4 regions of the Agromyces solani genome follow, and region 1 is predicted to be linked to each of the others. Evidence: predicted binding sites of a transcription regulator. Region 1 holds the regulator's gene; each other region holds the start of a gene.

Region 1 (7,602 bases):
ACGTCGCGGCCGTCGGGTTCGAGTTCGGTGAGCGCGACCCGTGCGGTCGGTTCGAGCACGAGCACGCGACATCCGGCCAGGCGTTCGGCCAGGCCGGCGGTCGTCGTGACCTCGGCCACCTCGGGCTGCCAGGCGCGGATCGACTGCTTGACGGCTTCGCGCACGATGGTCGCCCACCGGCGCCGCCCCTTCTCGGCCTTCGGTCCCTCCCAGCGCGACACCGACCGGGTCGCGGCCCACGGCACGACGCCGTCGACCCCGAGCTCGGTCGCCGCCTGCACGGCCATCTCGTCGCGGTCGCCCTTCGCGAGGGCCTGGACGAGCGTGATCGCGGGGGTCGGGCGCTCCTCGACGACGACCTCCTCGGCGACGAGCACGAGCTCACGGGACTCGATCGAGACGACCGACCCGCGCACGATCACGCCGCGGCCGTCTCCGATCGCGATGCGCTCCCCGGTGCGGACCCGCGCGACGGTGACCGCGTGCCGTGCCTCATCGCCCGACAGCCGCACCTCGGCGCCGGGCGCCAGGGTGCGGAGATCGAGCGATTCATCGAGGTAGAGGCTGCTCATGGACGGCCCCGGTCAGCCGAGGAACCGGTCGCGCAGTCGCGCGAACAGCCCCTGCTGGAAGTGGCTCAGTTCGGGCGCGGGCGAACGCCTGGACTTCGCGAACTGGGCGATCAGGTCGCGCTCCTTCGACGAGAGCTTCGTCGGGGTCAGCACCTGCACGCCGATCTTGAGGTCGCCGCGGCCGTTGCCGCGCAGCTTCGTGACCCCTCGGTCCTTCACCGTCAGGATCTCGCCGCTCTGCGTGCCCGCCTTCACCTCGAGCTCGACATCGCCGTCGAGCCCCGGGATGGTCGCGTTCGTGCCGAGGATCGCGTCCGTCATCGCGACCTCGAGCGTCGCGAGCAGGTCGTCGCCGTTCCGGCTGAACACCTCGTGGTTCTTCACCTTGATCTCGAGGTAGAGGTCGCCGTTCGGGCCGCCGGCGGGGCCGGCCTCGCCCGAGCCCGGCATCTGCAGTCGCACGCCCGTGTCGACGCCGGCGGGGATGTCGACGGGCACCGTACGGCGCGCGCGCACCCGCCCCTGTCCCTGGCACGTCACGCAGGGGGTGGCGATGATCGTGCCGTACCCGCGGCAGGTGCCGCACGGGCTCGACGTCATCACGTTGCCGAGGAGCGACCGGACCTGGCGCTGGATCTGGCCCGAGCCGTGGCAGATGTCGCACGTCACGGGCGACGTGCCCGGCTGGCAGCACGACCCCTGGCAGGTCTCGCAGCGCACGGCCGTGTCGACCTCGATGTCGCGGTGCGTGCCGAAGATCACCTCGTCGAGGCCGACCTCGACGCGGATCAGGGCGTCCTGCCCGCGTTCGCGCCGCGACCGCGGCCCCCGGCTCTGCTGGGTCGCCCCGAAGAACGTCTCGAAGATGTCGCCGAAGCCGCCGAAGTTCTGGCCGCCGAAGCCGCCCTGGCCGCCGCCGAGGTCGTACTGCTGCCGCTGCTTCGGGTCGCTCAGCACGTCGTAGGCGTGGGTCACCTCTTTGAAGCGCTCGGATGCCTCGGCCCCGGGGTTCACGTCGGGGTGGAGCTCTCGCGCGAGGCGGCGGTAGGCCTTCTTGATCTCGTCGGGGGTGGCGTCGCGGGAGACGCCGAGGACCTCGTAGTGGTCGGCCACGGAGGGCATGTCCTTTCGGTTGCGCCGTCGAAGATCGACGGCGGCTGGTCAGTTCTCGCCGAGCGTGCGGGAGAGGTATCTGGCGACCGCGCGGACCGCGGCCATGCTGTTCGAGTAGTCCATGCGGGTCGGCCCGACGACGCCGAGGCGCGAGATGTCGCGGCCGGGGATCTCGAAGGCGCTCGACACGATCGAGGTCTCGCCGAGCCCGAACGACGCGTTCTCACGGCCGATGCGCACGGCGACCGCGTGCTCGTCGGTCGCCATCTCGCCGAAGAGCCTCAAGAGCACGACCTGCTCCTCGATCGCCTCGATGACGCCGAGGATCGACCCCGCGAAATCCTGCTCGGTGCGCACGAGGTTCGCGGCGCCGGCGACGACCAGCCGGTCGTTGCGCTGCTGCCGGGCCTGGTCGGCGAGCGTCGCCGCGAGCGTGTGCAGCACCGCGGCATGTCGCCGATCGATCACGTCGATCTCACCGGACAGCAGCTCCGAGGCGTCCGCCATGGTGGTGCCCGCGACGAGCTCGTTCAACCGGTGCCTGAGCGACGCGAGCGTCTCGTCGTCGACCGGCTCGGCGAGCTCGGCGAGCCGCTGCTCGACCTGGCCGGAGTCGGCGATGAGGATGCAGAGCACGCGCGTCGGCGCGAGGCCGACGAGCTCGACGTGACGCACCCGAGCGCTGGCGAAGCTCGGGTACTGCACGACCGCGAGCTGCTTGGTCAGCTGCGAGATGAGGCGCACGGTGCGGGCGAGCAGCTCGTCGAGGTCGCTCGATTCGCCGAGGAAGGTCTCGATGGCCTGGCGCTGCGCCGGAGTCAGCGGTCGCACGTCGGTCAGCTGGTCGACGAAGACGCGATAGCCCTTGTCGGTCGGGATGCGACCCGACGACGTGTGCGGCGCCGCGATCAGTTCCTCTTCTTCGAGGAGTGCCATGTCGTTGCGGATCGTCGCCGCCGACACGCCGAAGGCGTGCCGCTCGACGATGGTCTTCGACCCGACCGGCTCGCGCGAGGCCACGTAGTCCTGCACGATCGCACGGAGCACCGCGAGACTGCGTTCGGAGACCATGGTCCTCGCTTCCTCTGCACGGTTTAGCACTCGATCGACCGGACTGCCAATCATATCGCGACATCCCGGGACTCGGCCGTTGCCGCACCCGGTGGCGGGCGCTACCGTATGGATGTTCCGCGCGCCGCCCCCGACCTCCGCGGCCCGCGACCACCCAGTCCCGACGCCCGAAAGGCACGCCCATGAGCGACTCCGCCCCGCCGCCCCCTGCACCAGCGCCCCAGCCCGCCGGCGCCCTCCCCCACGACCAGGATGTGCTGTGGGGTTCGCTCGCCCAGCTCGGCGGCATCCTCGGCCCCCTGCCCGCCCTCATCATCTGGCTCGTGTTCAAGGACCGCGGCCCCTTCACGAACGTCGAGGCGAAGGAGGGCCTGAACTTCCAGATCACGGCCGTCATCGCGTACGTCGCGATCGTGATCGTGAACACCGTCCTCGTCCTCGTGACCTTCGGCGTGTGGGGCTACGTCGCGTGGCTGCTGCCGACCGCGCTCTGGATCGCCGTCGTGGTGTTCTCGATCCTCGCGTACCTGAAGGCGAAGGACGGCACGCACTACCGCTACCCCTTCGCGATCCGCCTCATCAAGTAGCGGGAATCCGAAGGCATCGCCGAGCGCGCCGCGGGAACACTTCCCCGGCGCGCTCGTCTGTGCCAGCATGACAGCGACCCGCCGTCCGGCGGCCCGACCAAGGAGAGACCATGTCTGAGGGCACCCCGCCTCCCCCGCCCCCGAACCCCTATCAGCAGAACCAGCCGCTGAGCCCGTCCGACGAGAAGCTCTGGGCGACGCTGATCCAGATCGGCGGCATCATCTTCGGCGTCCTGCCGTCGCTGATCGGCTACCTCGTGCTGAAGGACAAGGGGCCGTTCGTCCGCGGCCACGCGGCGACCGCGCTGAACTTCCAGATCACGCTGCTGATCGCCTACGTCGTCGGCTGGGTCACCGCGTTCATCTTCATCGGCTTCCTCATCCTCGCCGCGGCGTGGATCTGCTCGATCGTGTTCGGCATCATCGCCGCGATCGCGGCGAACAAGGGCGAGCCGTACGTCTACCCCATCGCGATCAAGTTCGTCAGCTAGGACCGACCGCTACTCGACCCCGTCGAGCAGCCGGCGCACCACCGCGTCGGCCAGGAGCCGCCCCTTCCGCGTGAGCGTCAGCGCACCGGAGAGGGCGGCTCTCGCGTCGACGAGGCCGTCGGCGATGAGCCCCGCCACGGCGTGACGGCCGCCCGTGTGCAGGGACGCGATCGCGAGTCCCTCACGGATGCGCGTCGCGAGCAGCACGCGTTCGGTCTCGCGGGTGCGCCCGTCGAGCACCTCGCGCCCGACGGCGGGCGAGACGCCCGAGGCCAGCCGCTCGGCGTACGCCGACGGGTGCTTCGCGTTCCACCAGCGCACGCCGCCGACGTGGCTGTGCGCGCCGGGGCCGACGCCCCACCAGTCGTCGCTGCGCCAGTAGCCGAGGTTGTGCCGCGAACGGTGCTCGGCGCCGCGCGCCCAGTTGCTCACCTCGTACCACTCGTACCCGGCCGCGACGAGCGACTCGTCGGCCAGTTCGTACATGTCGGCCTCGAGGTCGTCGGAGGGGGTCTCGAGCTCGCCCCGGCGGATCTGCCGGGCGAGCTTCGTGCCGTCCTCCACGATGAGCGCGTACGCGCTGAGATGGTCGGGCCGCTGGGCGATCGCGTGCTCGAGGCTCCGCCGCCAGTCGTCGAGCGACTCCCCGGGCGTGCCGTAGATGAGGTCGAGGCTGACATCGAGCCCCGCCTCGCGCGCCCAGGCCACGACCTGCGGCACGCGCTCGGGGTCGTGCGTGCGATCGAGCGCGGCGAGCACGTGCGGCACCGCCGACTGCATGCCGAACGACACGCGCGTGAACCCGCCGGCGGCGAGTTCGTCGAGCTCCCGGCGGCCGACCGAGTCGGGATTGGCCTCGGTGGTGACCTCGGCCCCGGGCGCGAGGCCGTACTCGTGGCGCACCGCGCCGAGCATCGCGACGAGGTCGCCCGCGGGCAGGAGGGTGGGCGTTCCGCCCCCGAAGAAGACGGTCTCGGCTCGACGCGGAGGGACCCCGGATGCCTCCAGCACGCGCCGCGACATCCTGATCTCGTCGATCGCCTGGGCCGCGTAGTCCGCCTGCCGGGCGCCGCGCAGCTCGTCGGACGTGTAGGTGTTGAAGTCGCAGTAGCCGCAGCGCACGCGGCAGAACGGCACATGCACGTAGACGCCGAACGCCCGGTCGGCGGCACCGGCCGCCGCCTGGGCCGGCAGCAGGCCGTCGGCCGGGGCTGGATCGCCGAGCGGCAGCGCCGAGCCCACGCCTACGCGCCGCCGGCGGGGTGGAGCGCCCGCAGTTCGCGTCGGGTGAGCTCCCGACGACGACGACGCGTGAACGGCGAGAGCACGGCGCGGGCGCCGCCCGCGGTCGCGAGGATGGACCGGATCGTGAGCCACACCGTGTCGTCGTCCCGGTGCTCGAGGATGAACGACTCCTCACCGGTCTCGGCCCCGTGCGCGGTCGTTCCGTAGGCGAAGCCGATGCGGTTCGGCTCGTCGATCACGTAGACGACGAGCACGGGCGTCTTCGCCGTGCCGAACCGGCGCTTGCGCTCGAGGGTCGCCGTCATGCCCGCGGCGATGTAGGGGGTGCCGTCGGCGCCGAACCGGTCCTCCGTCCGCGGTGCGGGCTGGTCGGTGAGGGGGGCGCCGGTCGCGTCGAAGACGATGCCGGGGTACTGGGCGCCCGTGCCCGCCGAGACGTCGGCGATCGTGAACCCGGCGCCGCGCTGGATGCCCCAGGTCATGAGCGCCTCCGCCGACCGGTCGAACCGCTCCTTGCCGGAGCCGAGCCGCACCGAGTCCTCGGCCGGGCGGAGACCCGTCGGCGGGTAGCGGAGGAAGTCGGGGTCGAGGGTCGCGCCGATGGCGCCGTAGGTGACCGACTGGTCGGTGAACGTGCTTCTGCGAGTCATCCTGTGTCGTCCTTCGCGCCCCGGGGGCGGGCGCTACTTCTTGGCGTCCTTCTTGGTCTCGGTGTCACCCGACAGCGCGGCGATGAAGGCCTCCTGCGGCACCTCGACGCGGCCCACCATCTTCATGCGCTTCTTGCCCTCCTTCTGCTTCTCGAGGAGCTTGCGCTTGCGGCTGATGTCACCGCCGTAGCACTTCGCCAGGACGTCCTTGCGCATCGCGCGGATCGACTCGCGCGCGATGATGCGGGCGCCGATCGCGGCCTGGATCGGCACCTCGAACTGCTGCCGGGGAATGAGCTCGCGCAGGCGGCCCGTCATCAGCACGCCGTAGGCGTACGCCTTGTCGCGGTGCACGATCGCGCTGAACGCGTCGACCTGCTCGCCCTGGAGCAGGATGTCGACCTTCACGAGGTCGGCCGCCTGGTCGCCCGAGGGCTCGTAGTCGAGCGACGCGTAACCGGCCGTCTTCGACTTCAGCTGGTCGAAGAAGTCGAAGACGATCTCGCCGAGCGGCATGTTGTAGCGGATCTCGACCCGGTCCTCGCCGAGGTACTCCATGCCGAGCAGGGTGCCGCGGCGCGACTGGCAGAGCTCCATGATCGTGCCGACGTAGTCCTTCGGGGCGAGGATCGCGGCCTTCACCATGGGCTCCCGCACCTCGGCGATCTTCGCGCCGGTCGGGAACTCGCTCGGGTTCGTGACCGTCACCGTCTTCTTGTCTTCGGTCGTGACCTCGTAGACGACGCTCGGCGCCGTCGTGATGATGTCGAGCCCGAACTCGCGACGAAGCCGTTCGTTCACGATCTCGAGGTGGAGGAGGCCCAGGAACCCGCAACGGAAGCCGAAGCCGAGCGCGACCGAGGTCTCGGGCTCGTACACGAGCGCCGCGTCGGAGAGCTTCAGCTTGTCGAGCGCCTCGCGCAGCTCGGGGTAGTCGCTGCCGTCGATCGGGTAGAGCCCCGAGAAGACCATCGGCAGCGGCTCGGTGTAGCCCGGCAGCGCCTCGGTCGCGGGCTTCACCGCGGTCGTGACCGTGTCGCCGACCTTCGACTGGCGCACGTCCTTCACACCGGTGATGAGGTAGCCGACCTCGCCCACGCCGAGCCCCTTCGTCGGCTGCGGCTCGGGCGCGCTCACGCCGATCTCGAGGATCTCGTGCGTCGCCTTCGTCGACATCATCTGGATGCGCTCGCGCGGATTCAGCTGGCCGTCGACCATGCGCACGTAGGTCACGACGCCGCGGTAGCTGTCGTAGACGGAGTCGAAGATCATCGCGCGGGGAGCGGCGTCGGCGTTGCCGACCGGAGCGGGGATGCGCTCGACGACGCGGTCGAGCAGTTCCTCGACACCGACGCCCGTCTTGCCCGAGACCTTGAGCACGTCGTCGGGCGAGCCGCCGATGAGGTCGGCGAGCTCGCGGGCGTACTTCTCGGGCTCGGCGGCCGGAAGGTCGATCTTGTTCAGGACCGGGATGATCTCGAGGTCGTTCTCGAGTGCGAGGTAGAGGTTCGCGAGCGTCTGCGCCTCGATGCCCTGGGCGGCGTCGACGAGCAGGATCGCGCCCTCGCACGCCGCGAGCGAGCGCGACACCTCGTACGAGAAGTCGACGTGGCCCGGCGTGTCGATCATGTTGAGCGCGTAGGCGGCGCCCTCGACCTGCCACGGCATTCGCACGGCCTGGCTCTTGATCGTGATGCCGCGCTCGCGCTCGATGTCCATGCGGTCGAGGTACTGCGCGCGCATATCGCGGTCGGACACGATGCCCGTGATCTGCAGCATGCGGTCGGCAAGGGTCGACTTGCCGTGGTCGATGTGCGCGATGATGCAGAAGTTGCGGATCGCGGACGGGTCGGTGGCGGCGGGCACCGGCGGG
Region 2 (7,602 bases), on a different contig from region 1:
CCCGACGACGAAGCCCGCCGCCGAGAACGTCGAGACCACGGCGAGCGCCGCGAACGGTGCACCCGAATGGCTCGCGGGCGCCGGCATCCTCGTCGCGCTCGTCGCGGTCGGCGGGCTGGCGCTCCTCGGTCAGCGCCTCGTCCGCAACCGGAAAGCCGCCGCGGCCGCTGCGGCCGCCGACTCCGGCTCCCCCGCCGACGTCGACGGCGCGCCGACCACCGAAGCCTGAGACATCCCACCCCGATGAAAGGAACCCACGTGAACACGCCCACCCGTCGACGAGCGCGCCCAGCCGCGATCGCCGCGACCCTCGCGCTGACCGGCGCGAGCCTCATCGGCGCCGACACGCTGCTCGCCGCGCCCGCCGCAGCCGCACCGCCCGGCGCCTCGATCGACACCGTCGACTACCTCGCCGACACCTACGGCCTGACCGACGGCGTCATCGAGACCGTGACCTTCGAGCGGTTCGAGTGGCTCCTGAACCAGGAGGGGCGGTTCGCCTTCCTGATCGGCGGCCCCGACGACGCGCGCACCGTCGAGACGGTGGGCGCGATCGACGCCGCGGCACAGGCCGCCGGGGTCGAGACGGTGTACACCTTCAACCCCGACCTCACGGGCGGCGGCGTCGACATCCGCACCTCGGCCGACGCCGACGTGGCCGCGCTGTGGACGCGACTGGTCACCTCGTACCTCGGCAAGGACGTGCAGACGCCGTTCGACGGCAGCGACGACCCGTACTTCTTCGTCTACGACAAGTCGCACACCGAGGGCGACGCCGAGGACCGCATCGTGAGCGCGCTCACCGCCCCGGTCGCGGCGGGCTCGCTCGCCGATGCCGGTGCCCGCGCCGCCTACCAGGCCGAGGTCGCGGCCGTGATCGGCGACGGCGCGCAGCTCGACGCGCTCAGCCAGTTCGCCTTCTACGACGAGGTCGTCGACGCGAAGCACGTCGCGCAGGTGCCGGCAGGCGACGCCTACGGCCCCGGCACGATCATCGACGAGTCCGACGCCGACTGGCGCGTGCGGAACGTGACCTACCCCGAGCTCGTGAACCTCCTCGACAGCGACGGCGACGTCGTGCTGTTCTTCGGCGGAACGTGGTGCCACAACACCCGCGCCGTGCTGAAGGAGGTCAACCGGCAGGCCGTCGCGAACGACGTCGAGCAGGTGTACTTCTTCGACCTGCGCCTCGACGGCGCCTCGGGCAACCACCTGCACATCCGCGACACGAAGTCGCCGTTCGCGAACTTCTACGGCGATCTCGTGAACGAGTACCTGCCCGGCCTGAAGACGCAGTACCAGCCGAGCTCCGACCCGAAGCTCGCCTACCAGCAGGTGGACTACCACCCCGGCGGCGACACCGCGCAGCCGCTCGCCACCGCGAAGAAGCTGCAGGTGCCGTTCCTGCTCGAGTACGACCGCGCCAACACGGTCGACGGCCGGGCCGCACCGGTCGCACGCCAGTGGATCCACGACAACGGCGACGGCACCTACAAGGAGTACATGACCGAGTGGTGGTACGTGAACGACCGCCCCGGCAGCTACGCGACGAACCCGAACCCCGAGAAGCAGGCTGCGGCGTACGCCTTCGCCGACGAGGCGATCGCCGAGCTCGCCGTGTTCTTCGAGGGCCTCGGCGACGACACGACCGGCCCCTCGAACCCGCCCGTCGACCCCGAGCCCACCGACCCGACCACCGTCGAGGGCACGGTCGAGGTGAGCGGTGACCTGCGCCCGGGCGGCCGCATCACGGTCTCGGCGAGCGACCTCGCCGGCGGCACGGAGGGCTTCTCGGTCGAGCTGCACTCCGACCCGGTGGTGCTCGGCACGGTCGACACGGATGCCTCGGGCGCCTTCACCCTCGACGCGACGATCCCGTCCGCGACGCCGCCCGGCGCGCACGAGGTCGTCGTGCTCATCGACGGCGTGACGGTCGCCTCGACGCCGGTGACGGTGGCGGCCCCGGGCGGAGACTCGGGCGGCTCGGACTCGGGCTCGGGCTCCGGCTCCGGCGACGCGGGGTCGGACGCCTCCGGGTCGAGCGGAGCCGACGGCTCGCAGGCGGCCGGCCTCGCCTCGACCGGTGCCGGCTTCGTCGACGTGCTCGGGTGGACGGCATTCGCCCTGCTCGCCGCGGGTGCCGCGGTGTTCGTCGCGACCCGGGTGCGCGCCCACCAGGCGAAGTAGCCCGACTCCCCACGAGGGGCGGGGCCGGATCGGCCCCGCCCCTCGTGTGCGCCCACGGCACCGCGCGGGCACCGCACCGCTGCGCGCCGCCGCACCGTGTCCGGCGCCGGCGCTCATGCACGGCCGCGCGGCCCGTAGATGAACTCCTCGGCGTGTTCGACCGCCTTCCTGAAGGAGTCGTTGCGCAGAGCGACGGCGCGATCGTCGGGTGGTGGGCCCGACGGCAGCGCCTCCATGTACCCGGCGAGGCCCTGCGGCCGGAGCACCCAGATGCCGCCGTGCGGTGGGAGGTAGAACACGGCGAACGAACGCGCCGATGGATCTTCCTCCCAGACGGGCACCACCGCGACAGCGGCTCCGGTGTCCACGTTGACCCACTGGGCGCGAGGGCGCGGCTGATTCTCGTCGTACACGCTGGGATCGAGGAAGGGAGCGGTGCCCTCGCCCCAGCGTTCTTCGAATCGCTCGTGGAATATCGGAAAGACGGCGTAGTCGTAGCGGCGCCACGCCGTGTCTGTCTGTGCCATGGCCTTCCTCTCGCCGACAGCACTCGGCTCGACGACTGATCGAAGAGCGCGGCGGCGGCGAGGGACGAGCCCTCGCCGCCGCTGCCGCTACTTCGCCGTGACCTGCTTCTCGGCGCTGCCGGCCGAGGTGATCGCGATCTTGCGGGGCTTCGCCTGTTCGCTGACCGGGATGATCACGCTCAGCACGCCGTTGTCGTAGTGCGCGCTGATGCCGGCCGTGTCGAGGCCGTCACCGAGCGTGATCCGGCGCAGGAACGACCCGCTCGGTCGCTCGCGGACGAGCCATTTCGCCGCTTCGTCCGAACGCAGGGTTCGTTCGGCGCGGAGCGTCAGCAGCTGCCCGTCGACATCGACGTCCACCGAGCCGGGGTCGATCCCGGGCAGATCCGCCGCGAGGACGTAGTGGTCGCCATCGCGGTACAGATCGATCGGCATGACCCGCGGTCCCTGGCTCGCGTCGAGCATGGACTCCGCGAGTCGGTCGATCTCGCGGAACGGATCCCAGAACATGGCCATGGTCTCGTCTCCTTCCGGTTCACCATTGACCGATGAAGATGAGCGATGCTCGCTCATCGCGAGATCTAGATTAGCACTCTGCATGGGCGAGTGCTAAGTGTGATTCGCGCTGAGCGAACCAACTCGCCCCGCAGCATCCCGACGCCTCACGGCCCCCGACGTCACCCCGCGGCGGGCACCCCGACGATGCCGTTCGCCTCGCGGGCGACCCACTCGACGAGCGGCAGCATGCGCTCCATCAGTTCGGAGCCGAGCGGCGTCAGCGAGTACTCGACGCGCGGCGGCACCTCGGGATAGGAGGTGCGCGCCACGAGTCCGTCGGATTCGAGCGTGCGCAGCGTGGAGGCGAGCATCTTCTCGCTGATGCCCTCGACCTCACGGCGCAGTTCGCCCCAGCGATGGGTGCCATCGGTGAGGGCGAGCAGCACGAGCACGCCCCACTTGCTCATGATGTGGTCGAGCACGACGCGCGTCGGGCAGCCCTCGGTGAAAACTTCTCCTGAGCTCTCCCGGATTTCAGCAAGACTTACCGCCATGTGGGTACCTTACTGAAAAGTGGGTACCGATTCGAGGGAAGGCAGGCGCGAGGCATCCGGTTGCAGTTCGATGACGCCTCACCGGAAGGAACCGAATCCCATGACCATCCTCGTCACCGCCGCCTCGGGCCAGCTCGGCCGCCTCGTCGTCGACGCGCTGCTCGCGCGCGGCGTCGCCCCCGCCGACATCGTCGCGACCGCTCGCGACACCGCGAAGCTCGCCGGCCTCGCCGACCGCGGCGTGCGCACCGCGCGCCTCGACTACGCCGAGCCCGCCTCGATCGCCGCGGCGCTCGACGGCGTCGACACCGTCCTGCTCGTCTCGGGCACGGAGTTCGGCGAGCGCGCCGCGCAGCACCAGAACGTCATCGACGCCGCGAAGGCCGCCGGCGTCGCGAAGCTCGTCTACACGAGCGCCCCGCAGGCCGCGACCGCCGACTTCGTGCTCGCGCCCGAGCACCGCGCCACCGAGGCGGCGATCGCCGCATCGGGCATTCCCGCGGTCATCGCCCGCGACAACTGGTACACCGAGAACTACGCAGCGGATGTCTCGCGCGCGGCCGACTCGGGCGTCATCGCCGCGTCCGTCGCGGACGGACGCGTCGCGAGCGCGACCCGGGCCGACCTCGCCGAGGGCCTCGCCGTGCTGCTCATCGACGACGACCACGTCGGCCGGGTGCTCGAACTCGCCGGGTCCACGTCGTGGAGCTACGACGAGCTCGCCGCCGCGGCGTCCGAGGTGCTCGGCCGCGAGGTGCGGTACGAATCGCTCACGACCGAGCAGCACGTCGCCGCGCTCGAGTCGGCCGGACTCGACGCCGGCACCGCCGGGTTCGTCGCCGGCATCGACGACGGAATCCGCCGCGGCGTGCTCGACGTGCCGAACGACACGCTCGCGGGCCTCATCGGCCGCCCGACGACCTCGCTCGCCGACGGGCTGCGCGCGGCACTGGCCGCCTGACGCCCCGAGGAGCGCCCGACCGGGTCGGGCGCTCCTCGACCGGCAGAGGTCAGCGCACCACGTCGTAGACGACCTTGACGATGCCGTTCGAGTAGGCCTCGTGCTCGGTGAGCTCGAGCTTCGCGAACGCGTCCTCGTCGTCGGCGAACAGGCGCTTGCCGCTGCCGAGCAGCAGCGGGAACACGAGGAGGTGGTACCGGTCGACGAGCCCGGCGGCGGCGAGCCCCTGCGCGAGCCTCGCGCTGCCGTGCACGATGATCGGACCGCCCTCGCCCTCCTTGAGCCGGGCGACGTCGTCGATCGAACGCAGCAGGTTGGTGTCGTGCCACTCGGGCACGAGGTCGGACTCGTCGAGCGTCGTCGACACGACGTACTTCGGCATCGCGTTGTACTCGGCGAACTCCTCCTCCATCGAGGGCCACACGGGTGCGAACTCCTGGTAGCTCACGCGGCCGAGCAGCAGCGCCCGGGCCTCGAGCTGCTCACGGCCCTTGATCTCGTAGGCCTCCTCGACGAACGGCACGTCCTTGAACGTCCAGCCCGCCCGCGGGTGGCTGCCGCCGCCGGGCGAGTCGACGACGCCGTCGAGGCTGATGAACGCGGTCACGATGATGGGGCGCATGGGCTTGTCCTTCCGATTGCGGTGGCGGCGGAGCATCCGCCTTCATTCTGGACGTCGAACGGGCCGCACCGATATCGACAGTGCGGCCGGATTTCCTCGCCGGCCGCGCGTCGCCGCGTGAACGAGACGGATGGCTCGGGTCATGCGGCGTCACAGCGGGTGCGCGCGGCCTACGCTCGAAGGATGACTCGACTTCGGCCCGTGCTCGCGGCCCTGCCCCTGCTCGTGCTCGCCCTCGCCGCCTGCTCGGCCACGCCGTCGGGCTCCGACGGCCGGACCGCCGAGCCCACCGCGGCCGCGACGGCCGAAGCCACCGCCGACGCCGCGACCGTGCTCGAGGAGTGCACCGGCGTCGCCGTCATCGTCGACTCGGGCGACCTCGAGGTGAGCGAGCCGATCGATGCGGCGGCGTGCGTCGACACCGACGGGCCGATCCTCGCGGCCGACGCGCTCGACGAGGCCGGCGTCACGACCGAGGGGACGGTCGAGTGGGGCGACCAGGTCGTCTGCCGCGTCAACGGCGAGCCCGCCGAGGACACGCTCATCACGGCCGCCGACGGCACCGAGTACCACGAGACCTGCGAGTCGATGCCGGCCGCGTTCGCGTACTGGTCGCTCTGGCAGCGCACCGCGGGCGGCGAGTGGGCGTACGCGCAGGAGGGCCTGCCGACCCTCGAGCTGCAGCCGGGCGACGCGGTCGAACTGCTCTTCACGCTCAACGACGCCCCGGCTTCGCCCGAGTCGGTCGAGTAGCGAAGCGTATCGAGACCACTGGTTCCGCGTCACGGTGGTCTCGATACGCTCCTTCGTCGCTACTCGACCGAGCACGGCGATCGCCTCTTGACCGCACGCCCCCGACCTGATGTCCTGACCCCGATGTTCCGGTTCCGACCCGCTCCGCTCCGCCTCGCGATCGTGCTCGCGGCGGTGTTCGTCGCGACCCGGGTCGTCTACCGGGCGTTGTTCGCGGGTGCGGGCGGCCCCGGCGTCGTGCTCGTCGACCTGCCCGTCGTGCGGCTCGCTCCGCCGTTCGAGCACGTCGCGATGTTCGGGCCGATCACGACGGGCGGGCTGCGGGCCGCGGTCGTGAGCGCCTTGCCCATCGCGCTCGTGATCCTCGCGTTCGGCGTGGTCAACGCGTGCATCGACGTCTCACGGGTGTTCGCCCGCGCCGCCCGCGGCGGACCCCTCGCCGGCTCGGCCCGTGCGCTCGTGATCGCGTGGTCGACGTTCCCCGCCCTCGCCGACGCCGTGCGCCGGGTGCGGCTCGCCCGACGGCTGCGCGGCGAGCGCGGGGCGGGTGCGCTCATCGTGCCGATCCTCGAGCACACGATCGAACGCTCGATCGCGATCGCCGCCGCGATGGAGGTGCGCGGCTTCGCCGCGACCCACCGCGTCGAGGGCGACTGCGCGAAGCCCGTCGAGGTGCGCGACGCGGTGATCGCCCACCGCGGCGGCGCGGGGCGGGATGCCACGGCCGGAGCGATCCCGGGCGCCTGGTCGCTCACCGTTCCCGAACTGCGGCTCGAGCCCGGCACGCTCACCGTGCTCGCGGGCCCGACCGGGTCGGGCAAGTCGACGCTGCTCGGCACGCTGAGCGGCGTGCACACGCACGTCGACGGCGGACTCGCGACGGGCTCGATCCTCGTCGGCGGCGTCGACCGTCTCACCGTGCCCGCCCGCGACACCGCCGGGTTCGTGGGGGTCGTCGCGCAGGACCCGAGGCTCGGGTTCACCAGCGAGACCGTCGACGACGAGATCGGGTTCGCCCTGACCGTTCGCGGCGTCGCGTCGGTCATCGTCGCGGCCCGGGTCGCCGAGGTGCTGACGCGCATCGGCGCCGAGCACCTCGCCGGACGCGAACTGCGCACCCTCTCGGCGGGTGAGGCCGCACTCGTCGCGATCGGGGCCGCGCTCGTCGAGCAGCCCGTGCTGCTGCTCGTCGACGAGCCGCTCGCCGACCTCGACCCCGACGCCCGGGCGCGCATCACGGCGCTCCTCGGGCGCATCGCCCACGAGGCGGGAGTCTGCGTGCTCGTCGCCGAGCACCGCGCCGAGGCGTTCACGACGGTGGCCGACGGGTGGCTCGAGATCTCGGACGGGGTGCTGGTCGAGGGTTCCGTCGGTCGAGGAGGCGCGCCGGCGCCGTATCGAGACCACGAGGATCGAGCGCAGCTCACGGGGTCTCGCGAGGCGTCGACTGCGACGGGGCTCCTCGACCGGCGGGTGGGCGGCGGACTGCGCGTGGAGGGC
Region 3 (7,602 bases), on a different contig from region 1:
CGCTCGAGCAGGTAGCGCCAGTCGCCGCCGGGCAGGTATGCCACCCGCCCGAAGTCCGCATCCCGGTCGGCGAAACCGATGGAGCACCGGAGGGCACCGACGGTCGTCATCGCGTACCAGTACTGGCCGATGCGGGGCCCGTCCCAGTTCGGGCCGAACCGGAGCCCCGGGAGGCCGGTGATCTGCTCGACCTCCTCGGGAGTCTCGAGTCGTCCGCACTCGGAGATGTCGACGGCGGACGTCGGCGGCTTCCACACGGCCGACGGTTCGCCCGCCGCCGCGACCGCGTCGACGACGTCGTCGGTGATCGCGGTGAACTCCGCGGCCAGCGATGCCTCGGTGTCGTGCTCGTCGAGGACGATGCCGTCGACCTGGAGCACGATCCACGATCCGGCGAGCCAGCCGTGCAGCTCGCAGAACCCGTCGACCTCGAAGAGCACGCAGCGGGGGCCGAGCGCCGTCGCGCCGTACGGGGCAGGCAGGCCGGAGCCCGCATAGGTGGACACGTAGTCGAGCGCGGCTTCCTCGGCGCCCGGGAGGATCTGCAGTTTCGCGGACTGCGCCCGCTCGGCCGGCCCCGTCCACGTGCCGGCTGCACTTCCGTCGTCCCAGGTGCACTCCAGTGCGCCGAGCTGCGCACCGGCCGAGGCGTCGGGCGATGCGATCGCACCGAGGTCGACCGATCGAACCTCGGCGACGCCGTCGCCGAGGAACCCGGCGATCGTCTCGAGCGGCAGCACCTCGTCGCAGTCGATCCCGAGTCGCGGCATCGGCGCGTCGATCGGTGCCGGGGCGGGCGATGCCGACCCGGTTGCGGACGGCTCGACGGTCTCGGCGGGCTCCGCGGACTCCGCGACCGTGCAGCCGGTGAGCAGGACGACGATCGCAGTGGCCACGACGACGCCGGGTCGCCGCCGCAGGGCGGTGCTGTGCATGGCCTCACCCTACTGAGGACGACACGCCGAGCCGGCCCTCGTCCGATCACGATTCAGCCACGAGCCGGTCGAGCTGCCCCGGCGGGCACGCACGACGAAGGGCGCCTCCCGGAGGAGGCGCCCTTCGCGCTGATGCTCGGACTGCTTAGAAGTCCATGCCACCCGTCGGGTCGCCGACCGGAGCCGGGTTCTTCTCGGGCTTGTCGGCGACGACGGCCTCGGTGGTGAGGAAGAGGCCGGCGATCGAGGCCGCGTTGAGCAGCGCCGAACGGGTCACCTTCACCGGGTCGTTGATGCCCGCCTCGAGCATGTCGACGTACTCGCCGGTCGCGGCGTTGAGGCCCTGGCCGGTCGGGAGGTTGCGCACCTTGTCGACGACGACGCCCGGCTCGAGACCTGCGTTGAGCGCGATCTGCTTGAGCGGCGCGTCGATCGCGACGCGGACGATGTTCGCACCGGTCGCCTCGTCGCCCGAGAGCTCGAGCTTCTCGAAGGCGGTCTTGCCGGCCTGGATGAGGGCGACGCCACCACCGGCGACGATGCCCTCCTCGACGGCGGCCTTCGCGTTGCGGACGGCGTCCTCGATGCGGTGCTTGCGCTCCTTGAGCTCGACCTCGGTGGCCGCGCCCGCCTTGATGACGGCGACGCCGCCGGCGAGCTTGGCGAGGCGCTCCTGGAGCTTCTCGCGGTCGTAGTCACTGTCGGTGTTGTCGATCTCCTTGCGGATCTGCGCGACGCGACCGGCGATGGCCTCCTCGTCACCGGCACCCTCGACGATGGTCGTCTCGTCCTTGGTGATGATGACCTTGCGGGCCTGGCCGAGCAGGTCGAGGGTGACGTTCTCGAGCTTGAGGCCGACCTCCTCCGAGATGACCTGGCCGCCGGTGAGGATGGCGATGTCCTGGAGCTGCGCCTTGCGGCGGTCGCCGAAGCCCGGGGCCTTGACGGCGACCGACTTGAAGATGCCGCGGATCTTGTTCACGATCAGGGTCGCGAGGGCCTCGCCGTCGACGTCCTCGGCGATGATGAGCAGCTGCTTGCCGGTCTGGATCACCTTGTCGACGATGGGCAGCAGGTCCTTGATGTTCGAGACCTTGCTGTTGACGATCAGGATGTACGGGTCCTCGAAGACCGCCTCCTGGCGCTCGGGGTCGGTGACGAAGTACGCCGACAGGTAGCCCTTGTCGAAGCGCATGCCCTCGGTCAGCTCGAGCTCGGTGCCGAAGGTGTTCGACTCCTCGACGGTGACGACGCCCTCCTTGCCGACCTTGTCGATCGCCTCGGCGATGAGCGCACCGATCTGCTCGTCGGCGGCCGAGATCGAAGCCGTGGCGGCGATCTCCTCCTTGGTCTCGACCTCCTTCGCGCTCGAGAGCAGCTCGGCCTCGACGGCCTGGACGGCCTTCTCGATGCCGCGCTTCAGCGAGATGGGGTCGGCGCCGGCGGCGACGTTGCGGAGGCCCTCGCGGACGAGCGCCTGGGCGAGGACGACCGAGGTCGTGGTGCCGTCACCAGCGACGTCGTCGGTCTTCTTGGCGACCTCCTTGACGAGCTCGGCGCCGATCTTCTCGTACGGGTCGTCGAGCTCGATCTCCTTGGCGATCGACACGCCGTCGTTCGTGATCGTGGGGGCGCCCCACTTCTTCTCGAGCACGACGTTGCGACCGCGCGGGCCGAGGGTCACCTTGACCGCGTCGGCGAGCGTGTTGAGGCCACGCTCGAGGCCGCGGCGGGCCTCTTCGTCGAAAGCAATGATCTTTGCCATGTGTGTCTCTCGTCCCTTCTCGGACGTTTCAAAGATTCGTGGTTTAGCACTCAAAACGAGTGAGTGCTAAGAAGATTCTGGCACTCTCGTGCTGGGAGTGCAAGCGAGCACGGGGCCGCGCAGCACGCTCCGGGCGAACACGTCCGCCGCGCGCCGGCGACTCACTGCGAGAAGCCGACCGAACCCGACTCCGGCACCAGTTCGATCCACGTGTTGCCCGGCGCGAGCCGCATGGGCGATCCGTCGGCGGCGGTGAGCACGATGGGGGCGGCGCTCGAGTCCTTCTTCCAGGTGCCGTGCGCCGTACGGCCCGCCACCGACACCCACGCCTCCCCCGAGCCGACCATGACGGTCTTCGGAACCTCGCCATAGCGCCAGTCGATGCCGACGCGCATCGTGACGACGTTCGTCGCGCGCACGCGCTCGCCGCCCTCCTGCGTGTCGGGCGTCCCCTCCTGCGAGCGCAGCCACATGGCGGCCCCCTCATCCCAGTCCCACGAGGGGTTGCGCGCCTCCGAGAACACGAGCGCGATCTTCGACGTCGGCGCCGCCTCGAGGGCGGGGTCGGCGAGCGGGTCGGCGGTGCCGTAGGCGAACTGCACGTCGGGCGGCGACAGCTTCGCGTTGCGGGCCACGGCCTCCTTCGAGCGGAGGATGACGTCGTGCGGTCCCGGCCGTTCGTCCGCCCGGAAGAAGAGCCCGGTCTCGTCGTAGTCGAACACGATGTTCTCGAGCGGCGTCGCCATCATCATCGCGACGAACTGGTCCTGTCCGCCGGAGTACGCGATGATCCCGCCGAGCGGCGTCGCGATGTCGGGGTCCATCGGGCGGATCGACCGTACCGGCCCGACGGTGTCGGGCACGTCGGAATGCCAGACGGCGAAGTAGCGGGTGAGGCCGCCCTCGACGAGCTCCTCGAAGACGAGGTCGGTGCGATTGAGCGCGATCTGCGGGCGCGCCTCCTCGTGGTCGTCGATCTTCACCGCGAGCGAGGGACGCGGGGGCGCCGCCGGATCGGTCGGCGTGCCGCGAAGCGGCGAGAACGCGATCGGGACGGCCTCCGAGCTCCCGGCGGGGCGCTGCTCGGCGGTCGGCGCGGGCGTCTCGGTCGGTTCAGGCCGAGGCCCCTGGCAGGCCGTGGTCAGCAGCGCCGCGGCCGCGAGCACGACGGCGACGACCGTGCGTCGAGCGCCAGGGCGAACCCCCTTCACCATGCCGTCATCGTAGCCACGGCGCCGTCGCCAGGCCCACGATCGGACGCGGACACGCCGGAGCCGGCGCCTGCGTAACGCCGCGAGTTCCGGCCCCGGACGCACCGAACGCGCCGCCGATCCGGCGACGCGTTCGGAACGCTCGGATGTCGCTCAGGCGGGACGCACCGCCTCGGCCTGCGGCCCCTTCGCCCCGGCGCCGACCTCGAAGACGACCTGCTGGCCCTCTTCGAGCACCTTGTAGCCGGCCATGTCGATGGCCGAGTAGTGCACGAAGACGTCCTGGCCGCCGTCGTCGACGGTGATGAAGCCGTATCCCTTTTCAGCGTTGAACCACTTGACGGTTCCGTTCGCCATGCGTTGCTCCCATAACTGCAGTGTGTCGATCAGCACGTGCCTGTCGCCTGTACCGGGCCGACTCGGCACGCTGTCGCGCGACGCCAGGCTCCTGGCATCCGCACGGGCTCGAGCGACCAATTCCAGATACTCACAGACGCGACATCCCGTGCACAAGAGGGGTGCCGCAACGAATGGTCGCAGAATGGCAACGATTCGACCGAACGGTCAGCCGGCCGACGCCTCCGCGTAGTCCGAGCCGAGTACGACCACGAGCGGGGTCCCCGTCTCGGCGAACGTCTCCGAGAGTCGCACGTCGGCGCCGGGCAGGAGCCCGGCGACCCCGCGGGCCGCTCCCTCGAGGTCGGCCGTCGCGTAGTACACCACGGTGGTGGTGAGGTCGTTCTCGCTGGCGTTCGCGGCGGCGCCGACCGTGACGCCGCCGGCCGTGAGGGCCTCGCTCGCCTTGGCGGCGAGTCCCGCCGTCGTCGTCCCGTTGAGCACGGTCACCGGGATCGGGGCGATCGTCGGCTCGGCCGTCGCCACCGGCGATGCCGAGGGCGTCGCCTCGGGTCCTCCCGACATGTTCAACCGGTCGTTGAAGACCATGACGGCGACGATGCCGATGCCGGCCAGCACGACGGTCGCGAGCACGGCCCAGCCGAACCGGATCCACTTCGCACCCCGGCGGGCGGGAGCGCGGTGCGCGCCGACGCGGTCGATGCCGTGCGGGATCGAGTCGAAGCGGTCGCGGGGGAACTTCTGCGCCATGGGGTCCAGATCGGGTCGGGGCCGCGCTCAGTCGAGCGGTCGGCCGAGGGAGAGCGAACGTTGCGATCGCGCCGCCCGGCGCGCCGACCGCAGCCGTTGCAGTCGCTTGACGAGCATCGGGTCGTGGCGGAGGGCCGCCGGCGAATCGATGAGTTCGCCGAGGATCCGATAGTAACGGGCGGCGGAGATCCCGAACTCCTCGCGGATCGCCTCGGCCTTGCGGGCCGGCTGCTGCCATGCGCGCGCCTCGAAGGCGAGCACGCGCACCTGGCGATCGTCGAGCGGGTCGTCGTCGGGGCGGTGCGGCACGCGCTCGGCGCTCATCCGATCCTCCCGTCGCGCGAGCCGGGGCGGCCCGCCTGCAGCACATCCTAGGCAACGCGCGCCGGGAGGCCGCCGCACGGCGACGTGTGTCCTCGTGGAACACCCGGCCGTCGTGGGGCGTTGCATCGGATGTCGTCGCACCCTCCGGGAACTGCGACGATGGAACCATCACGCGAACGAGAGGAGCGCCCATGTCACACCCCGTGCAGAAGAGCGATGAGGAGTGGCGCGCGGAACTCGACCCCGCGCGATACTCGGTGCTCCGCGAGGCGGCGACCGAGCGGCCGTGGTCGGGCGAACTGCTCGACGAGGAGCGCGCGGGCGTCTACACCTGCGGCGCCTGCGGCGCGGAGCTCTTCAAGAGCGGCACGAAGTTCGACTCGGGCTGCGGCTGGCCGAGCTTCTACGAGTCGGTGCGCCCCGAGGCGGTCGAGCTCATCGAGGACCGCTCGCTGGGCATGGTGCGGACGGAGGTCCGCTGCGCGGCCTGCGGCTCGCACCTCGGTCACGTCTTCCCCGACGGGTTCGGCACGCCCACGGGCGACCGCTACTGCATGAACTCGCTCGCGCTCGGCTTCACCCCCGAGCCGCGGTGACGACGGGTTCGGCTCGCCGGGCGGCGCTCCAGCGCCGCTCGGCCCCCAAGGTGACGGATGCCTCGCCCGACGACGCGGAACTGCTCGCGCTGCTCGAGGCGGCGGAGCGGGTGGCCGACCATGCCGGGCTCCGGCCCTGGCGAACGATCGCGCTCCGCGGTGCCGCGCGCGAACGGCTCGGCGCCGCGCTCGCCGCGGCGTCCGGACTGGAGGGGCCTGCGGCGGACAAGCTCGCGGCCAAGCCGCTTCGGGCGCCGCTCCTGATCGCGCTCGTCGTTCGACGGACCTTGCACCCGAAGGCGGCCGAGTGGGAGCAGGACGCGGCGGCGGCCGGGGTCGGGCACCTGCTGAGCCTGCTGCTGGACGAGGCCGGATGGGGCGTCATGTGGCGCACCGGCCCCCATACGAGGCATCCGGCCGTCGCGGAGATGCACGGGCTCGCCCCGAACGAGCAGCTGCTCGGGTGGCTCTACGTCGGCGGCCGCGACGGTGAGCGGGCGCCCCGCCGACCGTCGGAACCGCCTCGGTTCAGTTCGCTCGACTGACCTCGCCGGGCCGCGCGACACCCTCGGAGCGGTGCCGGTGACGCGACCATCGGATCGAGGCGACCGCGACGGCGGCGAGCGCGAGCAGCGTGCCGCCGATCGTCGCGGCGTCGACGGCGCGGCCGGTCGGCAGGAGGAGGTCGAGCGCCAGTGCGCCGGCGAGCTGCCCGGCGACGCCGCAGAGGGCGAGCAGGAGCACGCCGACCACGCGGACGACGAGTGCCTGGCCCGCGATGAACACGCACCCGATCGCGCCGCCCGCGTAGAGCCAGGGTTCGCTCGGCATGCGCTCGGGCCAGCCGGCCGCGGTGCCGTGCGCGACCGCCACGACGACGAGGGCGACCGTGCCGACCGCGAAGTTGACGAACGCCGCGGTGAGGGCGCTCGACGCCTCGGCCTTGACGCGGCCGTTGACCGCCTGCTGCCAGGCGACCGCGAGGCCTGCTGCGAATGGCAGCAGCATGAGGGCGAGCGGCACGTCGTGGGCGAGCTGCGCCGAGACGGCCCAGCCGATCGCGGCCAGTGCGAGCAGCGCACCGAGCACCCGCGTCGGCGACAGCGGCCGGCGCCCGCCCGGGCCGAGCCCCGCGAGGTCGAACACGATGCCGCCGATGGTCTGCCCCGCCACGATCGCGACCGTGAACATCGCAACGCCGAGGATGCCGGCCGACAGCCCCTGCGTCGTGACGAACCAGGCCCCGCTCAACCCGCCGAGCACCATCCACCAGGCGAGCCGGCGCGTACGGAGCGCGTCCGTCACCCGAGCGAGCCCGAGCCGCCCCGGACGCCACACGCAGAGGGCCACGACGAGGATCACGAGTCCCGAACCGAACGAGATCGCGGCCGCCGCGAACGGATCGCCGAGGTCGGCCGCGAGCGCTCCGTTGACCCGCGACTGCAACGCGGTGCAGGCACCGAACACGATCGCCAGCACGACGGCGATCCAGCGCGGCATGCGCGTGCGCTCGGCGTGCTGGTGCGGCTGGTGCACGTCGGCGGAATGCTCGGTCAAGAGCCGACTGCGGGACTTGAACCCGCAACCCCCGTATTACAAGTACGGTGCGCTACCAATTGCGCCAAGCCGGCATGGCCCGTCGACGCCGGGCCTCGACAATCCTA
Region 4 (7,602 bases), on a different contig from region 1:
AGATGGGCATCTACCTCCGCCCGAAGGGGATCACCGAGCGGCTCGAGTTCGTCACGGCGATCTTCCCCGAGCTCGGCAAGCGCCTGAGCCAGCGGGCGGGTTCGCTCTCGGGCGGTGAGCGGCAGATGGTCGCGATGTCGCGCGCGCTCATGATGGGCCCGCACGTGCTGCTGCTCGACGAGCCGAGCGCCGGCCTCTCGCCGGTGCGCCAGGACGAGGCGTTCCTCCGCGTGAAGGAGATCAACAAGGCCGGCGTGACCACGATCATGGTCGAGCAGAACGCGCGCCGCTGCCTGCAGATCTGCGACCGCGGCTACGTGCTCGACCAGGGGCGCGACGCCTACACCGGCACGGGCCGCGAGCTGCTCCACGACCCCAAGGTCATCGGGCTCTACCTCGGCACGCTCGGCCAGGACGACGACTGAGCCGGTCCTGAACCACGACGTACGGGCGGATGCTTGGGCCCACGCGCCCGAGGCTCCGCACATCGCGAAGCGATGTGCGGAGTGGCGTGGGGAGGCATCCGCCCGTTCGTCGTTCCGGGCGGCGCGCGGCGGCGCGCCCGCCCGTCTGTCGACCAGTGCCGACCCTCCAGCCGTCGAGTGGGCACTCGTCGCCCGCAAACCCACTCCCGGAGGGCGACCATTGCCCATTCGATGGGCGGGCGCTGCGCGGCGGACGGTGCGGAGCGCACCGCGGCGCACGCGAAACGGCCCCGGCGCTCTCGCGCCGGGGCCGCCCCGTGAGTCGTGCCGGGCGCTTAGTTGACGCGCTCCGAGACGTTCTCGTCGTTGTACTCGTAGATGCCGATCGTGGCGCCCGTCGGGTCGCCGTTCTCGTCGAAGGTGATCGGGCCCGACAGACCGTCGTAGTCGATCTGCTGACCCTCGGTGAGCAGCGCCGCGGCCGACTCGAAGTCGGTGACCTTCTCGCCGTCGCCGGTGGCACCGGAGACCTGCGTGAGGTAGTCGGCGATCGACTGGCCGCTCGTGTCGTTGGCCGCGTAGGCCGCGAGGGCGAACAGCACGATGTTGTCGTACGACTCCGCCGCGTAGGTGAAGTCGGTCAGGGTCGGGTCGACCTCGAGCAGGCGCTCGGTGAAGTCGCCGAGCGAGGCGAGGTCGAGACCGGGCGTGGTCGCCTTCGAGCCGGCGATGAGACCGGGCGCGAAGTCGGCGCTGTAGTCGAGACGGTTGCCGTCGGTGAGGTAGATCTTGTCACCGGGGAAGCCGCCGCCGACCAGGTCGGGGATGATGACCTTCGCCTCGTTGAACGAGATGATCACGATCGCGTCGGGGTTCTGCGCCGTGACGTCGCCGATCTGGGTCGAGAAGTTCGTGTCGCCCGTGTTGAACGACGACTCGGCCACGACCTCGCCACCGGCTGCCTCGAACGCGTTCTTCGTCGCCTCGGCGAAGCCCGTGCCGTAGGCGTCGTTCTGGTAGATGATGCCGAGCGTCGAGTTGCCGTCTTCGGCGGCCAGGTTGCCGAGCACCTCGCCCTGCAGCAGGTCGGAGGGGGCGGTGCGCCAGTAGAGCCCGTTGTCGTCGATCGTCGACAGGTCGAGACCCGTGTTCGACGGCGACATGAGCACGACGCCGGCGCTCGTGACCTGCTCGTAGATGTTGCGGGTCGTCGCCGAGGCCGCAGCGCCCGAGATGGCCGAGACGCCCTGCGAGAGCAGGTCGGTGACCGAGCCGGTGGCGACGTCCACCGTGCTGTCGCCCTCGTCGCGGAGGGTCAGCTCGAGCTGGATGCCGAGGTCGGCGGCGTTGATGTCGTTGACCGCGAGCTGTGCTGCCGCGATCTGGGGCGGGCCGAGCACGGCGAGGGTGCCGCTCTGGGGCGCGAGCTGGCCGACCTTCAGGGTCAGGTCGCGCTCGCCGGCCTCGATCTCCAGCGCGTCGCCGGCGTCGGCGGGCGCCTCGCTCTCGGTGGACGACGGGGTTCCGCCTGAGGTGCACGCGGTGAGCAGGAGGGTGCTGACGCCGACGATGGCGAGACCCGTCCAGGCAGCGCGCGCGGAACGCTTGGCCGAAGCCTTCGCGAAGACGCTCATGTTGCTCCTTGGGACTGAAGGAATTCGTTACACAATCCAGCGTCGGGACGACGCCGTTTGGATTGACAGTATTGCGGGGCTCCGACGGAAACAAGTCACCCCGGTCACAACCCGGTAACACCGGCCGGATCGTTACCGGGTCGACACCTCGACGGGGTTTCACGCACGGAATCCGCGTCATACGCCGTCATCCGCTGCGGATTCCGCCACCGCGGCGCCTGCCCGCCGCGCCGTCCGACGAGGCTCCGATCAGAGCCCGCTCCGGCCCGGGACGCCGGCCCCCGACCGACTCAGACGGGCTCGGCGACGATCCGCCTCGCGGCGCGACCGCGCCGCACGAGGTCGACCGTGAGGACCGCGAGCGCGACCCAGACGAGCGCGAACCCGATCCATCGTTCGGGCGGCATCGGTTCGCCCAGCACGGCGACGCCGACGATGAACTGGATGAACGGCGCGAAGTACTGGATGAAGCCCATGTAGATGAGCGGCAGCCGTCGCGACGCCGCGGCGAAGAGCAGCAGCGGCACGGCCGTGACGACGCCGGCGAGCGAGAGCAGCACCGCGTGCCAGGCGCCGTACGCGCCCATCGTGAGCCCCTCGGCCGCCGCGATCCACCACAGCTGCGCGGCGGCGACGGGTGCGAGCCAGAGCGTCTCGAGCGTGAGGCCCGACACGGCGTCGACCCTCGGGCCGACCCGCTTCTTGATGAGCCCGTAGAACCCGAACGAGAAGGCGAGCAGCAGTGCGATCCACGGGAACCGCCCGTAGCCGAGGGCGAGCACGACCACCGCGACCATCGAGATGCCGACGGCGACCCACTGGGTGGGGTTGAGCCGCTCGCGCAGCACGAGCACGCCGAGCAGGATCGTCACGATCGGGTTGATGAAGTAGCCGAGGGATGCCTCGACGACCTGCCCGTTGACGGCCGCGTAGACGTACGTCTCCCAGTTGACGAAGATCAGCGCGCCGGCCGCGGCCATCGTGAAGAGCACGCGCCGGTTGCGCAGGAGCCCGATGAACTTCGCCCAGCCGCGGGTGACGGTGATGAGCAGCGCGCAGAAGACGAGCGAGAGCAGGATCCGCCAGGCCACGATCTCGACCGACCCCGTCGGCTCGAGCGCGATGAAGTAGATGGGCAGGATGCCCCAGAGCAGGTACGCGGAGACCGCGTAGCCGAGACCCGGTCGGCTGATCGCGCCGTGTTCGGCGTGGGCTGAGCGGGAATTCACCGATACAGCCTACGCCCGACGGGCGACGCGGCCGAATCGATTCGAGGCCGGATGCCCCGTGCCCGCGTGGGACGGCCGCATCGCCGCCGATACGGCGAACGGCCCGGATGCCGAAGCATCCGGGCCGTTCGAGAAGGTCTCGGGTCGCTCAGCGAACGACGACCGCGAGCACGTCGCGGGCCGAGAGGACGAGGAAGTCCTCGCCGCCGAACTTGACCTCGGTGCCACCGTACTTCGAGTAGATGACCTTGTCGCCGACCGCGACGTCGAGCGGAACGCGGTTGCCGTTGTCGTCGATGCGACCGGGGCCGACGGCGACGACCTCGCCCTCCTGCGGCTTCTCCTTCGCGGTGTCGGGGATGACGAGACCCGACGCCGTGGTCTGCTCGGCCTCGACCTGCTTGATGACGATGCGATCCTCGAGCGGCTTGATGGAAACCGACACGGTTGACCCCTTTTCTAGACGAATGCCGTCTTTGACGAAAGACTTGTTAGCAGCCTCGGAACGAGAGTGCTAAAGCGAGTCTAGGCGCGTTCTGGCACTCGTGCAACGTGAGTGCCAACGCCGTTCACGCGAGGCGAACGCGCGGCGAACCCGAGCGGCCGGCGCGCACGTCGTCGGCCGGGCCCGCGGTGCTAGCGTTGCCGGGTGGAACGCTCCGACCTCGTCGAACTGCTCTCCCCCGAGGGACTCCGGCTGCTCGATGCGCTGCCCGAATGGGACTCCAAGGCCGACATCGTGAAGACGGTCGCCGAACTGCGCCGCCAGGGCCACGAGGCCGGCCTCGTCGCGACCGTGCTGAGCCAGTCGAAACTGCGTGCGAAGGCCGCGTCGAAGTTCGGCCCGTTCGCCGCTCGCATGCTCTTCACCGAGGCCGGCCTCGAGCAGGCGACCCGGCTGCAGGTCGCAGCCCTGCACGCCGGCCGGTTCTCGCGCGCTGGGGTCCGGCACGTCGCCGACCTCGGCTGCGGCATCGGCGGCGACGCGCTCGCGATGGCGGCGATCGACCTCGAGGTCACCGCCGCCGACGCCGACGAGGTCACCGCCGCGATCGCGGCCTACAACCTCACGCCGTTCCCGCACGCGCGCGTCGTGCACTCGCGCGCCGAGGACGTCGCGCTCGGCGGAATCGACGGCGCCTGGCTCGATCCGGCGCGCCGCACGACGTCGGGCGGCACGACGACGCGCATCGCGGATGCCTCGGCCTATTCGCCGAGCCTCGACTTCGCGTTCGGGCTCGCCGAGCGGATGCCCGTCGGCGTGAAGCTCGGCCCCGGCACCGACCGGGACGTGATCCCGGCGGGTGCCGAGGCGCAGTGGGTCTCGGTCGACGGCGACGTCGTCGAGCTGGCCGTCTGGTCGGGTGCGCTCGCCCGACCGGCGATCGGTCGCGCCGCGCTCGTCATCCGCGGCGACGCCGCGCACGAGCTCACCGCGGCGAACGACAGCGAGGACGCCCCCGACGGACCGCTCGGCGACTACCTCTACGAGCCCGACGGCGCGGTCATCCGGGCACGGCTGATCGGCGACCTCGCTCGCGCCAACGGCGCGTGGATGCTGAGCCCGGGCATCGCCTATCTCACGGGCGACACGGCGTTCGACTCGCCGTTCGCCCGCGGATTCCGGGTGATCGAACGGCTTCCCGCCGATGAGCGGGGCCTGCGCCAGGCCCTGCAGGCGCGCGGCGTCGGCACGATCGAGATCAAGAAGCGCGGGGTCGACGTCGACCCGGCCGCGCTGCGGACCAGGCTCAAGCTGCGCGGCGCCGAACGGGCGACGATCGTGCTCACGCGGGAGCAGGGCCGCCACGTGGCGCTGCTCGTCGAGCGCCTCGAACCGGCCGGTTGAGGAGCGCCCGGCGCAGGGGCACGCGTCTCGAGACGCTCAGGCCGGAAGGGCGCCGAACACGATCGCGTAGTAGCCGATCCAGACCGCCGAGAACACGAGGCCGGCGAGCCCCGTGCCGATGCCCGTGAAGGCGAGCGCCCGCCCGTGCTCCTCGCGACGCAGGCCGAGCACGCCGAAGACGATGGCGGCGATCGACAGCGGCAGCATCCAGCCGACGAAGAGCGAGGCGACCGCGCCGATCACCCCGGTGACGGCGGCGACCCAGCTGTACGCCCGGCGCTGCTCCTCCTCCTCCTCGATCGCCTCGGCGGCCTCGTAGCCGGCCCGATGCACGATGAGCAGCTGACCCGTCGAGATGCGTCGCAGCTGATCGGTGTCCACCGGGACGTCGAACTCCCTGACATCGCCCTCGCGGACGACGGGGTCGGCGCGGAATGTGGGCTCCGCCGGACGGTAGGGGGCCAGCGGGTCGGCGGGCGTCGGCCGATCCGCCGGCGCGGGCTCGGCGGGCGCGGACTCGGCCGCAGCCGCCCGGTCGGCGCCCGGAGGCTCGACGTCGATCGCCGGTTCGCCCCCAACCCCGGGCCCGGCCGCAGCCGCCGGCCCAGCCGCCGGTTCTACCGGCGCTTCAGCCGCCGGTTCGACCGGCGCCGGGAAGCGGTCGGGGGCCTCGCCGTTCGGCGAAGCCCCCTCGCGTTCGGTCATCTCGTCGCTCAGTAGTCGTAGTCGAACGACGGGTCGTTGTAGTCGACCGCCGAGAAGACGACTCCCCACATCACGAACGACAGCAGTGCGATCGCGATGCCGGCGAAACCGAGGATGATGCCCGTGAGCCACATGCCCTTGGCCTCGGGCTCCTTGCCCTTGCCGATGAAGCCGAGCACCACGGCCGCGGCCGGGATGAACAGCTGCAGCACGCCGCCGACGAACGGCAGGAACACGACGGCGAAGCCGACGAGTCCGACGATGCCGGCGATCAGCGAGATGAGGCTGAACACCGGCGTCTTCTTCGCCGGGGCTGCGCCGTAGGCGGGCGCTGCGTACGCGGGTGCGCCGTACGTCGGGCCACCGGGCCCGCCGGGGGCGCCGTAGCCGGGCTGCGGCTGCGCACCCGGTGCGCCGTACGCGTTCGGAGCGGGCGGCGGCGGAGGCGTCGCCGCGCCGTACGCCGGCGGAGCCGCCGGCGCGGGTGCGCCGTACGCGGGCGGTGCCGGCGGCTCGGGCGCCTCGGGCGGCTCGGGCGCCGACGGGGGCTCGGGCGCCGACGGCGGCTCGGGTGCGCTCGGCACCTCGGGCCCCGATGCGGCGGCGTCGACCGGCACGACCGGCTCGGGCTCGCCGGGAATACCGGGCTCCGCCGGAGCGGGCGCGTCGGGCTCGGGCACGTTCGGCACCTCGGGCTCGACCGGTGCGCCGGGGACCTCGGGGGTCTCGGGCGTCTCGTCGGGATTCTTCGGGTCGGTCATTTCTTCCCCCATTCGGTGAGCGGGCGGGAACGGCTCAGTAGCTGCTGTAGCCCTGCGAGGCGGCGACGCCGGCCAGGACGACCGCGAAGATCACCCAGAGGATGCCGACGACGAGGCCGATGTAGCCGATGATGAGGCCGGCGATCGCGAGGCCGCGGCCCTGCTCGCCGGTCTTCTTGATCTGGCTCAGCGCGATGTGGCCCGTGATGATGGCGACGAGCGAGATGAAGAACGCCGAGACGAGCGACACGATCGCCAGCACGTTGGTCTTCGAGCTCGCCGGAGCCGAGTAGGCCGGTGCAGCGTAGGCCGGCGCGGCCGGCGCCGAGTAGGCGGGAGCCGCCGGCGGGGCGGGCTGAGCGCCGGGCTGCTGTGCGGGCTGCTCGGGAAGGTTCGGGTCGGTCACTGTGGTTCCCCTCGATGCTGTGATGGTGGTCGCACCGCCGGTGCGGCAGGTGCTCCGGGCGCGATCGATGTCCGCAGCCCGGTGGTTTCGCCCCCACACTATCGCGCGAGCCCCGTCGCGCACAGGATTCTTGCGTCAGTCGACCTGGATGTCGGTCACCGGCAGCGTCGAGTCGGCGCCGAACCCGAGGCTCGAGGGCGCGTGGCCCGCCATCACGAGCTGCGCGCCGAGCGCGGCGATCATCGCGCCGTTGTCGGTGCAGAGCGACAGCGGCGGGATGCGCAGCGCGATGCCCGAGGCATCCGCCCGTTCGCGTGCGACCTCGCGCAGCCTGGCGTTCGCGATGACGCCGCCGCCGAGCAGCAGCCGCGGCACGCCGAGCTCGTTGCACGCGTCGATCGCCTTCGAGACGAGCACGTCGACGACCGCCTCGCGGAAGCTCGCCGCCACGTCGGCCATGGGCACGGGTTCGCCGGCGGCCTCGCGCTGCTCGACCCACCGCGCGACGGCGGTCTTGAGCCCCGAGAAGCTGAAGTCCCAGCGATGCGCAACCAGGTCCTTCGGGCGGGTCAGCCCGCGCGGGAAGCGGATCG

Evidence for each region. Region 1 encodes HrcA, which represses chaperone genes, less so after heat shock. Its sites were predicted from a motif close to TTNGCACTCGNNNNNNNCGAGTGCNAA; they were not measured.
Region 2: a site for HrcA is predicted at 3,301-3,327, ahead of AC3RJ7_RS01800 (Hsp20/alpha crystallin family protein). Genes of this name have one in related genera too.
Region 3: a site for HrcA is predicted at 2,744-2,770, ahead of groL (chaperonin GroEL). Genes of this name have one in related genera too.
Region 4: a site for HrcA is predicted at 3,825-3,851, ahead of groES (co-chaperone GroES). Genes of this name have one in related genera too.

Annotation. Positions count from the first base shown of each region.
Region 1 covers NZ_JBYRER010000004.1:126,080-133,681, reverse strand. Annotated here, with positions in the region: gene AC3RJ7_RS17285 (16S rRNA (uracil(1498)-N(3))-methyltransferase) at 1-572, opposite strand, end outside; gene dnaJ (molecular chaperone DnaJ) at 585-1,685, opposite strand; gene hrcA (heat-inducible transcriptional repressor HrcA) at 1,734-2,756, opposite strand; gene AC3RJ7_RS17270 (DUF4870 domain-containing protein) at 2,939-3,343, shown strand; gene AC3RJ7_RS17265 (DUF4870 domain-containing protein) at 3,454-3,834, shown strand; gene hemW (radical SAM family heme chaperone HemW) at 3,844-5,076, opposite strand; gene AC3RJ7_RS17255 (DUF1990 domain-containing protein) at 5,079-5,729, opposite strand; gene lepA (translation elongation factor 4) at 5,763-7,602, opposite strand, start outside.
Region 2 covers NZ_JBYRER010000001.1:375,025-382,626, reverse strand. Annotated here, with positions in the region: gene AC3RJ7_RS01815 (fibronectin type III domain-containing protein) at 1-229, shown strand, start outside; gene AC3RJ7_RS01810 (hypothetical protein) at 259-2,187, shown strand; gene AC3RJ7_RS01805 (hypothetical protein) at 2,301-2,714, opposite strand; gene AC3RJ7_RS01800 (Hsp20/alpha crystallin family protein) at 2,802-3,230, opposite strand; gene AC3RJ7_RS01795 (winged helix-turn-helix transcriptional regulator) at 3,392-3,766, opposite strand; gene AC3RJ7_RS01790 (SDR family oxidoreductase) at 3,867-4,727, shown strand; gene AC3RJ7_RS01785 (dihydrofolate reductase family protein) at 4,777-5,349, opposite strand; gene AC3RJ7_RS01780 (hypothetical protein) at 5,533-6,102, shown strand; gene AC3RJ7_RS01775 (ATP-binding cassette domain-containing protein) at 6,226-7,602, shown strand, end outside.
Region 3 covers NZ_JBYRER010000001.1:835,688-843,289, reverse strand. Annotated here, with positions in the region: gene AC3RJ7_RS03880 (hypothetical protein) at 1-935, opposite strand, end outside; gene groL (chaperonin GroEL) at 1,081-2,700, opposite strand; gene AC3RJ7_RS03870 (DUF3048 domain-containing protein) at 2,862-3,914, opposite strand; gene AC3RJ7_RS03865 (cold-shock protein) at 4,065-4,268, opposite strand; gene AC3RJ7_RS03860 (LytR C-terminal domain-containing protein) at 4,476-5,018, opposite strand; gene AC3RJ7_RS03855 (DUF3263 domain-containing protein) at 5,046-5,342, opposite strand; gene msrB (peptide-methionine (R)-S-oxide reductase MsrB) at 5,534-5,938, shown strand; gene AC3RJ7_RS03845 (nitroreductase family protein) at 5,935-6,483, shown strand; gene AC3RJ7_RS03840 (DMT family transporter) at 6,467-7,495, opposite strand; tRNA gene AC3RJ7_RS03835 (tRNA-Thr) at 7,497-7,569, opposite strand.
Region 4 covers NZ_JBYRER010000001.1:676,004-683,605, reverse strand. Annotated here, with positions in the region: gene AC3RJ7_RS03230 (ABC transporter ATP-binding protein) at 1-425, shown strand, start outside; gene AC3RJ7_RS03225 (ABC transporter substrate-binding protein) at 761-2,059, opposite strand; gene rarD (EamA family transporter RarD) at 2,350-3,288, opposite strand; gene groES (co-chaperone GroES) at 3,437-3,733, opposite strand; gene AC3RJ7_RS03210 (class I SAM-dependent methyltransferase) at 3,938-5,137, shown strand; gene AC3RJ7_RS03205 (DUF4190 domain-containing protein) at 5,174-5,842, opposite strand; gene AC3RJ7_RS03200 (DUF4190 domain-containing protein) at 5,851-6,603, opposite strand; gene AC3RJ7_RS03195 (DUF4190 domain-containing protein) at 6,638-7,009, opposite strand; gene tsaD (tRNA (adenosine(37)-N6)-threonylcarbamoyltransferase complex transferase subunit TsaD) at 7,145-7,602, opposite strand, start outside.